2 regions of the Psychrosphaera aestuarii genome follow, and region 2 is predicted to be linked to the other one. Evidence: predicted binding sites of a transcription regulator. Region 2 holds the regulator's gene; the other holds the start of a gene.
What was found. The regulator ArgR, encoded in region 2, controls arginine synthesis, uptake and breakdown. The targets are predictions, from matches to a motif close to ANTGAATANNTATTCANT.
Positions count from the first base shown of each region.

Region 1: the regulator ArgR is predicted to act here: its motif matches at 2,714-2,731, upstream of J9318_RS12815 (aspartate aminotransferase family protein).

Region 1 is NZ_CP072844.1:2,824,042-2,829,488, forward strand. It holds gene trpS (tryptophan--tRNA ligase) at 1-780, shown strand, start outside; gene J9318_RS12805 (anthranilate synthase component II) at 790-1,374, shown strand; gene J9318_RS12810 (HDOD domain-containing protein) at 1,396-2,541, shown strand; gene J9318_RS12815 (aspartate aminotransferase family protein) at 2,895-4,100, shown strand; gene astA (arginine N-succinyltransferase) at 4,167-5,192, shown strand; gene astD (succinylglutamate-semialdehyde dehydrogenase) at 5,202-5,447, shown strand, end outside.
Region 2 is NZ_CP072844.1:835,504-840,950, forward strand. It holds gene J9318_RS03855 (porin) at 1-842, opposite strand, end outside; gene J9318_RS03860 (Dyp-type peroxidase) at 1,112-2,035, shown strand; gene J9318_RS03865 (SPFH domain-containing protein) at 2,082-3,017, shown strand; gene J9318_RS03870 (NfeD family protein) at 3,029-3,487, shown strand; gene argR (transcriptional regulator ArgR) at 3,508-3,972, opposite strand; gene mdh (malate dehydrogenase) at 4,118-5,059, shown strand; gene J9318_RS03885 (SdpI family protein) at 5,095-5,447, opposite strand, start outside.

The DNA of each region.
Region 1 (5,447 bases), 1.1 Mb from region 2:
TCGGCTTTGTTCGTGCAATCGCAAGTTAAGGAACACGCACAATTAGCTTGGGTTCTTAACTGCTATGCGCAAATGGGTGAACTAAACCGCATGACCCAGTTTAAAGACAAGTCTAGCAAACATAGTAATAACATAAATGTTGGCTTGTTCAGTTACCCTGTTTTACAAGCCGCCGATATTCTTCTATATCAAGCAGATAAAGTTCCAGTTGGTGAAGATCAAAAGCAACATTTAGAGCTTACTAGAGACATAGCGACTCGCTTCAATAATATATATGGCGATGTATTTACAGTACCAGAGCCTCAAATTGCTGAATTTGGTGCAAGAGTAATGAGCCTTCAGGATCCGTTAAAGAAAATGTCTAAGTCGGATGATAATCCTAATGGTTACATCATGTTATTAGACGAGCCTAAAAAAATTGAAAAGAAACTGAAAAAAGCTGTCACCGATTCTGACGAACAAGCTAGAATTTATTTTGATACTAATGAAAAGCCAGGTGTATCTAACTTATTGACTATATTAAGCGTAGCAACTGGTAAAACTATTGAGCAATTAGTGCCTGAATATGAAGACAAAATGTATGGTCACTTGAAAAAAGATACGGCCGATGCAGTTGTTTCAATGATCGAACCTATTCAGGCTAAATTTAAAGAGATCAGAGAAGACCAAACTGAGTTAAATAGAATTATGCGCGTTGGTGCTGAAAAAGCCTCAGCAAGAGCGGAGAAAACATTAAAATCTGTTTATGACGCACTAGGATTTGTGGCTGACCCAAGATAAGAGTTTTTCATGCTGTTAATGATCGATAATTACGACTCTTTTACTTACACTTTAGTCAATTACTTTGAGTCTTTAGACCAAGAAATTGTTGTTAAGAGAAACGACGAAATAACTATCGATCAGATAAAGTCTCTTAACCCTGAACGAATTGTAATTTCACCAGGGCCCGGCACGCCTAACGAAGCTGGGCTTTCCCTCGATGTAATAAAACATTTTTACAAAAACAAAGCTATTTTAGGTGTATGTTTGGGCCATCAAGTTATTGGCCAATATTTTGGGGCCACGGTGTGCAAAGCACAGCAAGTAATGCATGGTAAAACGTCGCTCATTGAACATAATGAGTCAGGCATATTTACAGCGTTACCTAATCCGTTATCGGTTACTCGCTATCACTCGTTAATTGTAAAACCCGATACATTACCTGAATACATAGAGCCTACAGCTTGGGTAAAGCCTACATCGAGTGACGAAGCTGTCGAATTAATGGCTCTGGCTATGCGCGACTATGCAGTTATGGGTGTACAATTTCATCCAGAATCAGTAATGTCTGAGCATGGGCTTGATATGCTTAATAATTTTATAAAAGCAACCTAACTAGAAAACGGTAAAACGTAAATGACAGAGTCATCAAATAATAAATTTCATCAAATTATTCAAGCTCGTTTTGTTGACTTGATGATATCAGACAAAGTCGCTAAAACCCGTTTAGGTTTAACACCCACATTAATAGAAACTACTACTACGCGAGACTTACTGTCGGTTGAAGCCAAAGCTCAAAAACTAAAAGAGCGAAAAATAAAAACCGAAGAAGAGTTTAAGGTTTACGTTAATGAATATTTTCATGACGCACTGTTTGATTATATCGACAGCAAAGTAACTGACCCTGAATATTTGTTCAGCGAAGTTCTAAAGCTAGACACTAATTTAGCTAAAACTGTAGATGCTTGCCTCTCGAAAGCATTAAATACCAAACAGCTCGCTGCGCTTATAGAGCCAAATACTATTATTAAGCGGGAACTACTAAACATTGTAAACAAACCCCCTTTCCGTGAAAAAGACTCGACAAAACCTTTTCAAGAAGATGTTGGTTTAGCCATTAGGTATGTTGGAATTGACAATATAAAAGCGCCACTGCTGGCGATAATTGCAAAACAGTGGTTGCCACACAGCACAGATCCTTTTTCAGACTTTAAACTAAAATTGTGGCAATACTCCATTGCAACAGCAAATTGTATGGAAACCTTGGCACCACGTTTTAATGTGAACCCTCTTCACGCTTTCACTCTTGGTCTCTTGCATAGTTTTGGGTATGGTTTAGTGATGAGAATGTACCTTAGGGCTTTTGATAAAATTAGGCTTGAAGAAATGCACAAGGCGCGAAACTCTGGTCGTAGTGATATTGAAAAGGTTTTAAACTCTTTAGTATTAGATGGTGAGTTTGCGAGTCAATTGGTGCTTAACCATGGGTTAGATGTGAGTCTTTTACTACTGCAACACTTAGAATTAAAATTTGCTCCACTAGCTCCAGCAATGGAGCAAATTGTTAATAATGAAGCGATTGATTCGCTTACGCCGATAGCGTCTCTATTATTGAAATCAAAGACTTATTCTCAATACAAGTTATTGCAAAAAGCTAGACTGATTGAATTACCAGAAGCAAAACGCTTTCTTACTGGCTGTAAAATCAATAATGACTTTGTCACTATCCTTAATAAAATAAATCTAACAAAACTGAATTTATCGAATAGAACTAGCCAATAATTGCAAAAAACACATAAAAATCCCTCTAATCTAAAATTTTGTTGATTTTTTTTATGACAATCTATTCATCGGTAATTTTGCACCACTATGAGGCAATAATTAGACATTTTATAGTTAATGTCTAATTTTAAAAGCGTGCAGATAGGCACAATAATTCCCCTTTAAAAATCGTACTAAATAAATATTCACTAATTATTCATAACTTGGCTATCCAGCCCTAATAGCAACTCCTCAGATGTTTGAAATGGAGACATTTGCGTCTAAATCTGCAATAATTGGCGGGTATTTACTTTTAAAATCCTGTTTTGAAATTCTTCGATTTGTCGAGATAGGTTTAACACAAGGAAACAAAAATGACTGTAACACGCGCTTTATTTGATGACGTAATGGTACCTAACTATTCTCCTGCGGCTGTGATTCCTGTTAGAGGACAAGGCTCTCGCGTTTGGGACCAAAACGATAAAGAATACATCGATTTTGCCGGAGGCATTGCGGTCAACTGCCTTGGTCATTGTCACCCAGCTTTAGTTGGTGCATTAAAAGAGCAAGGCGAAAAAATTTGGCATCTAAGTAACGTAATGACAAATGAGCCAGCACTGCGTTTAGCGAAAAAACTAACTGATGCTACTTTTGCTGAAAAAGTCTACTTTGCCAACTCAGGCGCAGAAGCAAACGAAGCGGCGCTAAAACTAGCACGTCGCTGGGCTATTGATGTTCACGGTGAGCACAAAACGCAAATCATCTCATTCAAAAAAGGTTTCCACGGTCGTACGTTCTTTACGGTAACTGTTGGTGGTCAACCGGCGTACTCAGACGGTTTTGGACCTAAACCAGGCGATATCGTTCATGCTGAATACAACAACTTAGAAAGTTTAAAAGAAATCATTTCAGATAAAACTTGTGCGGTAATGCTAGAGCCGATTCAAGGTGAAGGCGGAATTATTCCACCAACAAAAGAATTTATTGAAGGCGTTCGTCAGCTTTGTGATGATAACAATGCCTTGTTAATATTTGATGAAGTTCAATCTGGCGCGGGTCGCACAGGTGAGTTATATGCGTACATGGGTCTAGGCGTCACTCCAGACATCCTAGCTTCAGCGAAAGGCCTTGGTGGTGGTTTCCCTATCGGCGCAATGTTAACAACTACAGAGTTAGCTAAACATCTTAAGATTGGTACTCACGGTTCAACATATGGCGGTAACCCGCTAGCCTGTGCTGTTGCTGAAGCAGCATTAGATACTATTAATACTCCAGAAGTATTAAATGGCGTTAAAGAACGTGAAGCTATCTTCAAAGCGAAACTTGAAGAAATTAATAACAAATATAACGTGTTTAAAGATATTCGTGGCCAAGGCATGTTAGTAGGTGCAGAACTTACAGATGCTTTTGAAGGTCGCGCAAAAGAGTTCGTAAACGCAGCGTTAGAGCACGGCACTATGATTTTAGTTGCAGGCGCAAACGTAATTCGTTTCACACCTTCTTTAATCGTTCCTCTAAAAGATATTGATCAAGGCATGGCTCAGTTTGAACAAGCCGTTGCAAGCATCGTAAACGCTTAATTTAGCGCTCGTTAAGTATAAATAGCCAATTTTTTATTGGCTATTTTTATAAAGGAAGAAGATGTGATGTTTGTAATTCGTCCAATCCAAGAAAAAGACTTCCCTGAACTTCTGAAAATTGCAGAAGAGTCAGGGCATGGTTTTACATCGTTACCGGTTAATGATGAGCTAATTGCCAAAAAAATCCAGCGCGCAGAAGCGTCATTTAAGTCAAAAGTGTCTGACAAAAAAGAAGAACACGGGTTTCTCTTTGTTATGGAAGACGTGGCGTCGGGTAAAATAATGGGCACTAGTGGCATTGAGTCATATGTAGGACTTGATGATGCCTTTTACCATTATCATTTAGGTAAGGTTGTTCATAATAGTCGACAGCTCAATATTTATAACACAGCGGATATATTAACCTTGTGTAATGACTATACGGGTGCGAGTGAATTATGCACATTATTCTTAAGAGAAGAGTTCCGTAAAGGCTGTACAGGTCGTATTTTAAGTAAGTTTAGGTTCTTATTTTTAGCTCAACACCAAGAGCGCTTTTCCAATACCGTTATCGCAGAAATGCGCGGTGTTTCTGATGAAAATGGCGACTCACCATTTTGGAAGTGGTTAGAAGAGCACTTTTTCTCAATGGACTTTCCTACGGCTGACTACCTTACGGGTATAGGCCAAAAAGTATTTATTGCTGAACTTATGCCTAAATACCCAGTTTATGTAAATCTTTTGTCAAAAGAAGCGCAAGCGGTCATAGGTAAAGTTCATAAAAATACAGAGCCTGCACTAAAATTACTTAAATCTGAAGGCTTTACTTATAAGCAGTACGTAGACATTTTTGATGGTGGCCCTACTGTAGAAGCGGATATATCTCAAATCCATACTGTTCAAAACAGCGATTTATTTACAGTGAACATTGTAGAAAAGCTTGAATCCGACAAAAACGTCATCATTGCTAACTTATCTGTTGAAGAGTTTAGAGCAACTGGAATAAAAACCACGTTAGATCATGAAAATATGACGGTTCTATTAACTTCGGATTATGCTGATTTATTAAATGTGAAAGCCGGCGATCAAGTACGCGCTGCCCTTTTAAAATAGGATTATTTTATGTCAAATAGTGAAAACAAATATATTAATGGCCAATTTATAAACGGCGAATGGGTTGCTGGCGAAGGACACCTAATTGGTTCTCTTAACCCTGCAACTGACGAATTGCTATGGGAGTCGTTAACCGCAACTGAAGAGCAAGTAGACCAAGCGGTTAAGGCTGCACGAGCGGCATTTTTACCATGGGCAGACAAAACCGTAGAAGAACGTTTAACTATTATCAAACGTTTTGCTGAATTACTTGGT
Region 2 (5,447 bases):
AATGTGGTGTAAAATGCAAAAACTTTTGAATTTTTTGCAAGCTTTCTGTCTACACCAAAGGTAAAGCCATTGTCATCTTCCAACGTTTGAAACTGACCTTTTAAATTATATTTACCAAGCTTATATTGTGCATTTACTAAGTAACCAGACTTATCTTCACCGGTCGCCACATTTTCTTGTGTTTGAAACATTGCTCCGACAATAACGTCGCTTACTTTAGTTGCGAATGTAATACGAGTAGCGTCATAACCTTTCACTTCGTTGTCCATAGCAACAGCCGCATAAAACTTGCCTTTCTTCAAAGCAGAATCACCGTATGCTAGTGATAATGAAGTCGAAGAGTCATCGTTAGCTTCGTCTAGGATATAACTTACACCAACTTGAAAGTTGTTAAACTTTGGTGATTTATAAGTGATTGAATCGTTCATACGATTCTCGCCTTTCCACAAGCTTTTTATATCGCCTTCAAGGTCAGAAAAGATATCGAATTTACCTTGTGACTGTTTTAATACGGTATCGTTACGGCCGACTAATAACTCACCAAATGCACCTCGGATACCAATATATTGGCTACGAGACGTTAGGTTTAGTTCTTTTGACTCATCAGAAACGTCTACTTGTACTTCATATTGGTAAACCATTTCCAGGCCGCCATCGAGTTTTTGCGATCCTTTTATGCCAATGCGTGATGCGTTGCTTTTTATTTCAGTTGTTGACTCTGTTCCGTCATCTGACGATTGCACAGTTAAATTAGCTTTGCCGTAAACGACAGGGTCTGCTAAAACAGCGGCAGGCATTGAAGCTAAAATTGAAGTGGCAACCAACGTCTTAAACATTTTCATATGAACACCTGTAAACGAAATTTAAATTAAACATAAGCCAAACTGACCTGGCTCGAATGCGCATCATTAAACAACAGAAATGTTACAGAAATATTTCAGACTTGTTTAATTATGACAATTTTTTAACAATTTTGTTAATTGTAGTAATAAAAGTCTAAAACTCTATAAAAGAGTTAACAGTAAACGCATAAAGTATAGTTAATATAATTTAGTTCACTTTTGAATAAATCTATTTAAAATAAGAAAAAATCGTACTAGTGGGTAGTCAAATGTCGAGAGAACAGTGGGGCATATGCAGTGAAGCAAATTTGCATGGTTTGCACTTGTTTTTTAATACCCATGAAGGATATGAGCCGGCAATAAGAGAGGCATTGAGCCAACTGCCTGCGTTATTCGATGAGATCAATGAGCAGTTTTCCGAAGCTATGTTTAGCGGTGTGGTTGCTATAGGTGCCAACTTTTGGTCGGAACTATATCCAGACAGTAAACCGGCCAATTTAAAACCATTCCCCTCTATGCACCATGAAGATCGACATATGCCTGCCGTGCCAGTCGATTTATTTTTTCAACTTCGCTCCGATAGACATGACGTTAATTATATCGCTAGCCGACGGCTACTTAATCTATTTGGTGAAATGGTTGAGTTAATAGAACAGGTTCCCTGCTTTAGATATTTGGATGGTAGAGATTTAACAGGTTTTATAAAAGGCACTGCAAATCCCAAAGGTCGTTTAAGGCGCAAAATTGCATTAATAGATGAGCCGGGTCCATTTAATAACGGTAGCTACGTGCATATTCAGCGTTATAGGCATAATATTAACAGATGGCAAGGTATCCCTACTGAAGAGCAGGAGCTCATAATTGGTCGCTATAAAAAGGATAATTCAAGAGTAAGCCAAGACGAACTACCTGAGACCGCACATGCGTTTCGGGCTCGATGTTTTGATTCTAATGGCGAGCCTATTCAGCTACTAAGACAAAGTATGCCTTATGGTAACCTTACGACGCAGGGGCTTCTATTTGTTTCGTATTGTGCTAATGCTGATAGCTTTGAAAAAATATTAGCAAATATGGTGTTTGGTAGCGATGCCGGAAACTATGATCATTTACTGAATTACACAACTGCAGAAACGGGCGCAGCCTTTTTCGCACCATCTATTGATTACTTGCTAAATCAAGGTAATGTTAATTAATCAATTATCCTCTCTATCTTTTTAACCGCTGTAAAAGGAATTTATTATGAATGAAATACTTAGCTCAATGATCTCGTTTGAGTTTGCACTTCTAATTTTAGTTGTCGTGTTACTGAAATCGTCTATTAAGTTTGTTCCTCAAAATCGAGCATATGTTATTGAGCGATTTGGTAAATTTAATAAATCTATTGAGGCTGGCTTAAACTTTATTGTGCCTTTTGTTGATGTTGTTGCTTATGACCGCTCTTTAAAAGAACAAGCCGTTGACGTACCAGGTCAATCTGCGATTACGCGAGACAATATTTCATTAATTGTTGATGGTGTATTGTACTTTCGAGTTTTAGACCCTTATAAAGCATCTTATGGTGTTGACGATTATGTATTTGCCGTTATTCAACTATCTCAAACGACGATGCGTAGTGAAATCGGTAAAATGGAACTAGACAAGACATTCGAAGAGCGTGATTCGTTAAATACCAATATTGTCGCAGCAATAAATGAAGCGGCTGGTCCATGGGGCGTTCAGGTTTTACGTTATGAGATTAAAGACATCATTCCACCGCAATCTGTAATGGAAGCGATGGAGCGCCAAATGAAAGCTGAGCGTGAAAAACGAGCTCAAGTCTTAGAGTCAGAGGGTGATCGTCAAGCTGCAATTAATGTAGCGGAAGGTCAAAAGCAAGCGCAAGTACTTGCTGCAGAAGCTGAAAAATTAGAGCAAATATTAAAGGCAGAAGGTGAAGCGAAAGCGATTATGCAAGTTGCGGTAGCAAAAGCGGAAGCTTTAGAAACAATTGGTAACGTTGCCAAGACCGAGCAGGGTCAGAAAGCGATTCAGCTAGACCTAGCAACAAAAGCAATTAGTGCTAAACAGGCTATTGCGAAGGAATCGTCGGTTGTTCTTCTTCCAGATAACGCCACTGACGCGAGTAGCATGGTTGCGCAGGCTATGAGTATTATTGGCACCATGAATAAAAGCTAAAGGAGACTGTGATGTCATTTTTTGAAAATACAGCTCAAATGTTAATGGCTGCGGGTGTTTTACTTGCTGTTATCGATATTGTTTTTTTAGGTTTTGCGACCTTTTTCCTAACTTTAATTGGATTGGCAACGCTAACAACAGGAGTGTTATTACAGTTCGGTATTATCAGTGATACATGGACAGTTATTTCGTTATGCATTGCGGTTTTGTCAGGGGTTTATAGTGCCATATTATGGAAGCCGCTATCTAATCTACAGAAAACGGAACCTGCGCATAATGTGCACTCTGATTTGTTTGGACACCAGTTTAGGTTAGAGACGGCTGTGTCGCCAACTCAGCCTGGCAGTTATCAATATTCAGGTATAACGTGGAAAATAGAAAGTGATGAACCGCTTTTAGCGGGTGATAAAGTTGAAGTAACCGACATACAAGTGGGTCTTATGACGGTCAAATCAGTTTCGAATAAATAGTCATTAATGTAGAGGTTGAGTTACACGGTTTCAAATAATGTTTTTACGTTATTAAGAGTGTGCTCAATCTCACTTACTTTTAACGGCGCTATAAAAATAGTGTCATCACCAGCAATAGTCCCCAATACACCTTCTGCTTTACCGACAGAATCTAATAATCGAGCAATTAGCTGAGCAGCCCCAGGACTAGTTTTGATAATAACCATCGCTTCGTTGTGATTAATATCTAAAACTAACTGACGCAATGGACTTTTTGCCGTTGGCATACCAAGCTCGGCAGGTAGACAATAAACCATTTCTTGTTTGGCATTACGGGTTCTTACTGCACCAAAGCGTGTTAGTAGCCGAGATACTTTAGATTGACTAATATTATCGAAGCCTTGGCCTTTAAGCGCATCGACGATATCTATTTGCGATCCGAAACGTTCCTCGTTTAAAAGCTCTTTAAATGCTTTAATTAGTGCTTCTTGCTTGTTTTGCGTCATTGTATTTTTTCCTTGCCAGCTACTCAGGCGGAATTTTAATGCATTTCATCATATAATACTAATTGCGAATTGAGTTTTCGCCGAACTTTCAGTATGGTTGCGGCAAAATTTACTTCTCGATCATTGATTAAAATTGGAGATTAATATGAAAGTTGCAGTATTAGGTGCCGCTGGTGGTATCGGACAGGCTTTATCATTACTACTTAAAACTCAGTTACCTGCTGGTTCTGAATTAGCCTTATATGACGTTGCACCGGTTGTTCCAGGTGTTGCAGTTGACTTAAGCCACATCCCAACTCAAGTTAAAGTTGAAGGTTTTGGCGCTGACGATCTTGCAAAAGCGTTAACAGGTGCAGACATCGTTCTTATTCCTGCGGGCGTTCCTCGTAAGCCAGGCATGGACCGTTCAGATTTATTTAACATCAATGCGGGCATCGTAAAAACATTAGTTGAAGGTATTGCTGACAACTGCCCAGAGGCGCTTACTGGTATTATTACAAATCCAGTTAACACAACAGTAGCAATTGCTGCAGAAACGTTAAAAGCCAAAGGCAAATACAACCCTGCTAAATTATTTGGTGTAACGACGCTTGACGTAATCCGTGCAGAAGCATTTGTAGCTGAAGCAAAAGGACTTAACTGTGAAGACATCGTTGTTCCTGTTATCGGTGGTCACAGTGGCACAACTATCCTTCCTCTACTTTCTCAAGTAGAAGGTGTTGAGTTCTCTCAAGAAGAAATCGAGAAGCTAACTACCCGTATCCAAAATGCTGGTACAGAAGTTGTTGAAGCTAAAGCTGGTGGCGGTTCTGCTACTTTATCTATGGGCCTTGCAGCTGCACGTTTTTGCTTAAGCCTAGTAGATGCTATTAACGGCGAAGATGATGTTTACGAATACACATATGTAGAAGTAAATAGTGAAGATGCTCGTTTCTTTGCTCAGCCAGTATTAATTGGTAAAGATGGCGTAAAAGAAATCTTCCATTACGGTGACCTAAGTGACTTTGAAGCTAAATGTAAAGCTGAAATGATCGAAGGTTTACGTGGCGACATCACACTTGGTGAAGAGTTCGTAAACGGTAAATAATAAAAACTAACGTGGTTTTTATTTAAAAAAAGCACCTAAGGGTGCTTTTTTTGTTCTTCTCGCCATAACCACCATGAATAGCCGACGGGTATTAGTGCGGCAGGAACAACAACAACAGGGATCACTAATTTTAGTAGCTCGTTGTTAGCAAAAGGTGCAACAAGCATTGTGATAACACCGGCTAACATAAACAATTTACCACCTAGCCTATGTGTTTTCCGCCAAACCTCGTCACTACTTAATGTCCAAGGCGTTCTAATGCCGATAAAAAAGTTACTTCTAGTTTTGCTCATATAATTACCAGCAACCATTAACACTAATCCTACCGATGCAAGAATGACTTTATGCATTTCGAATTCTACCCCTAATAGCATTGCTAAATAACCGG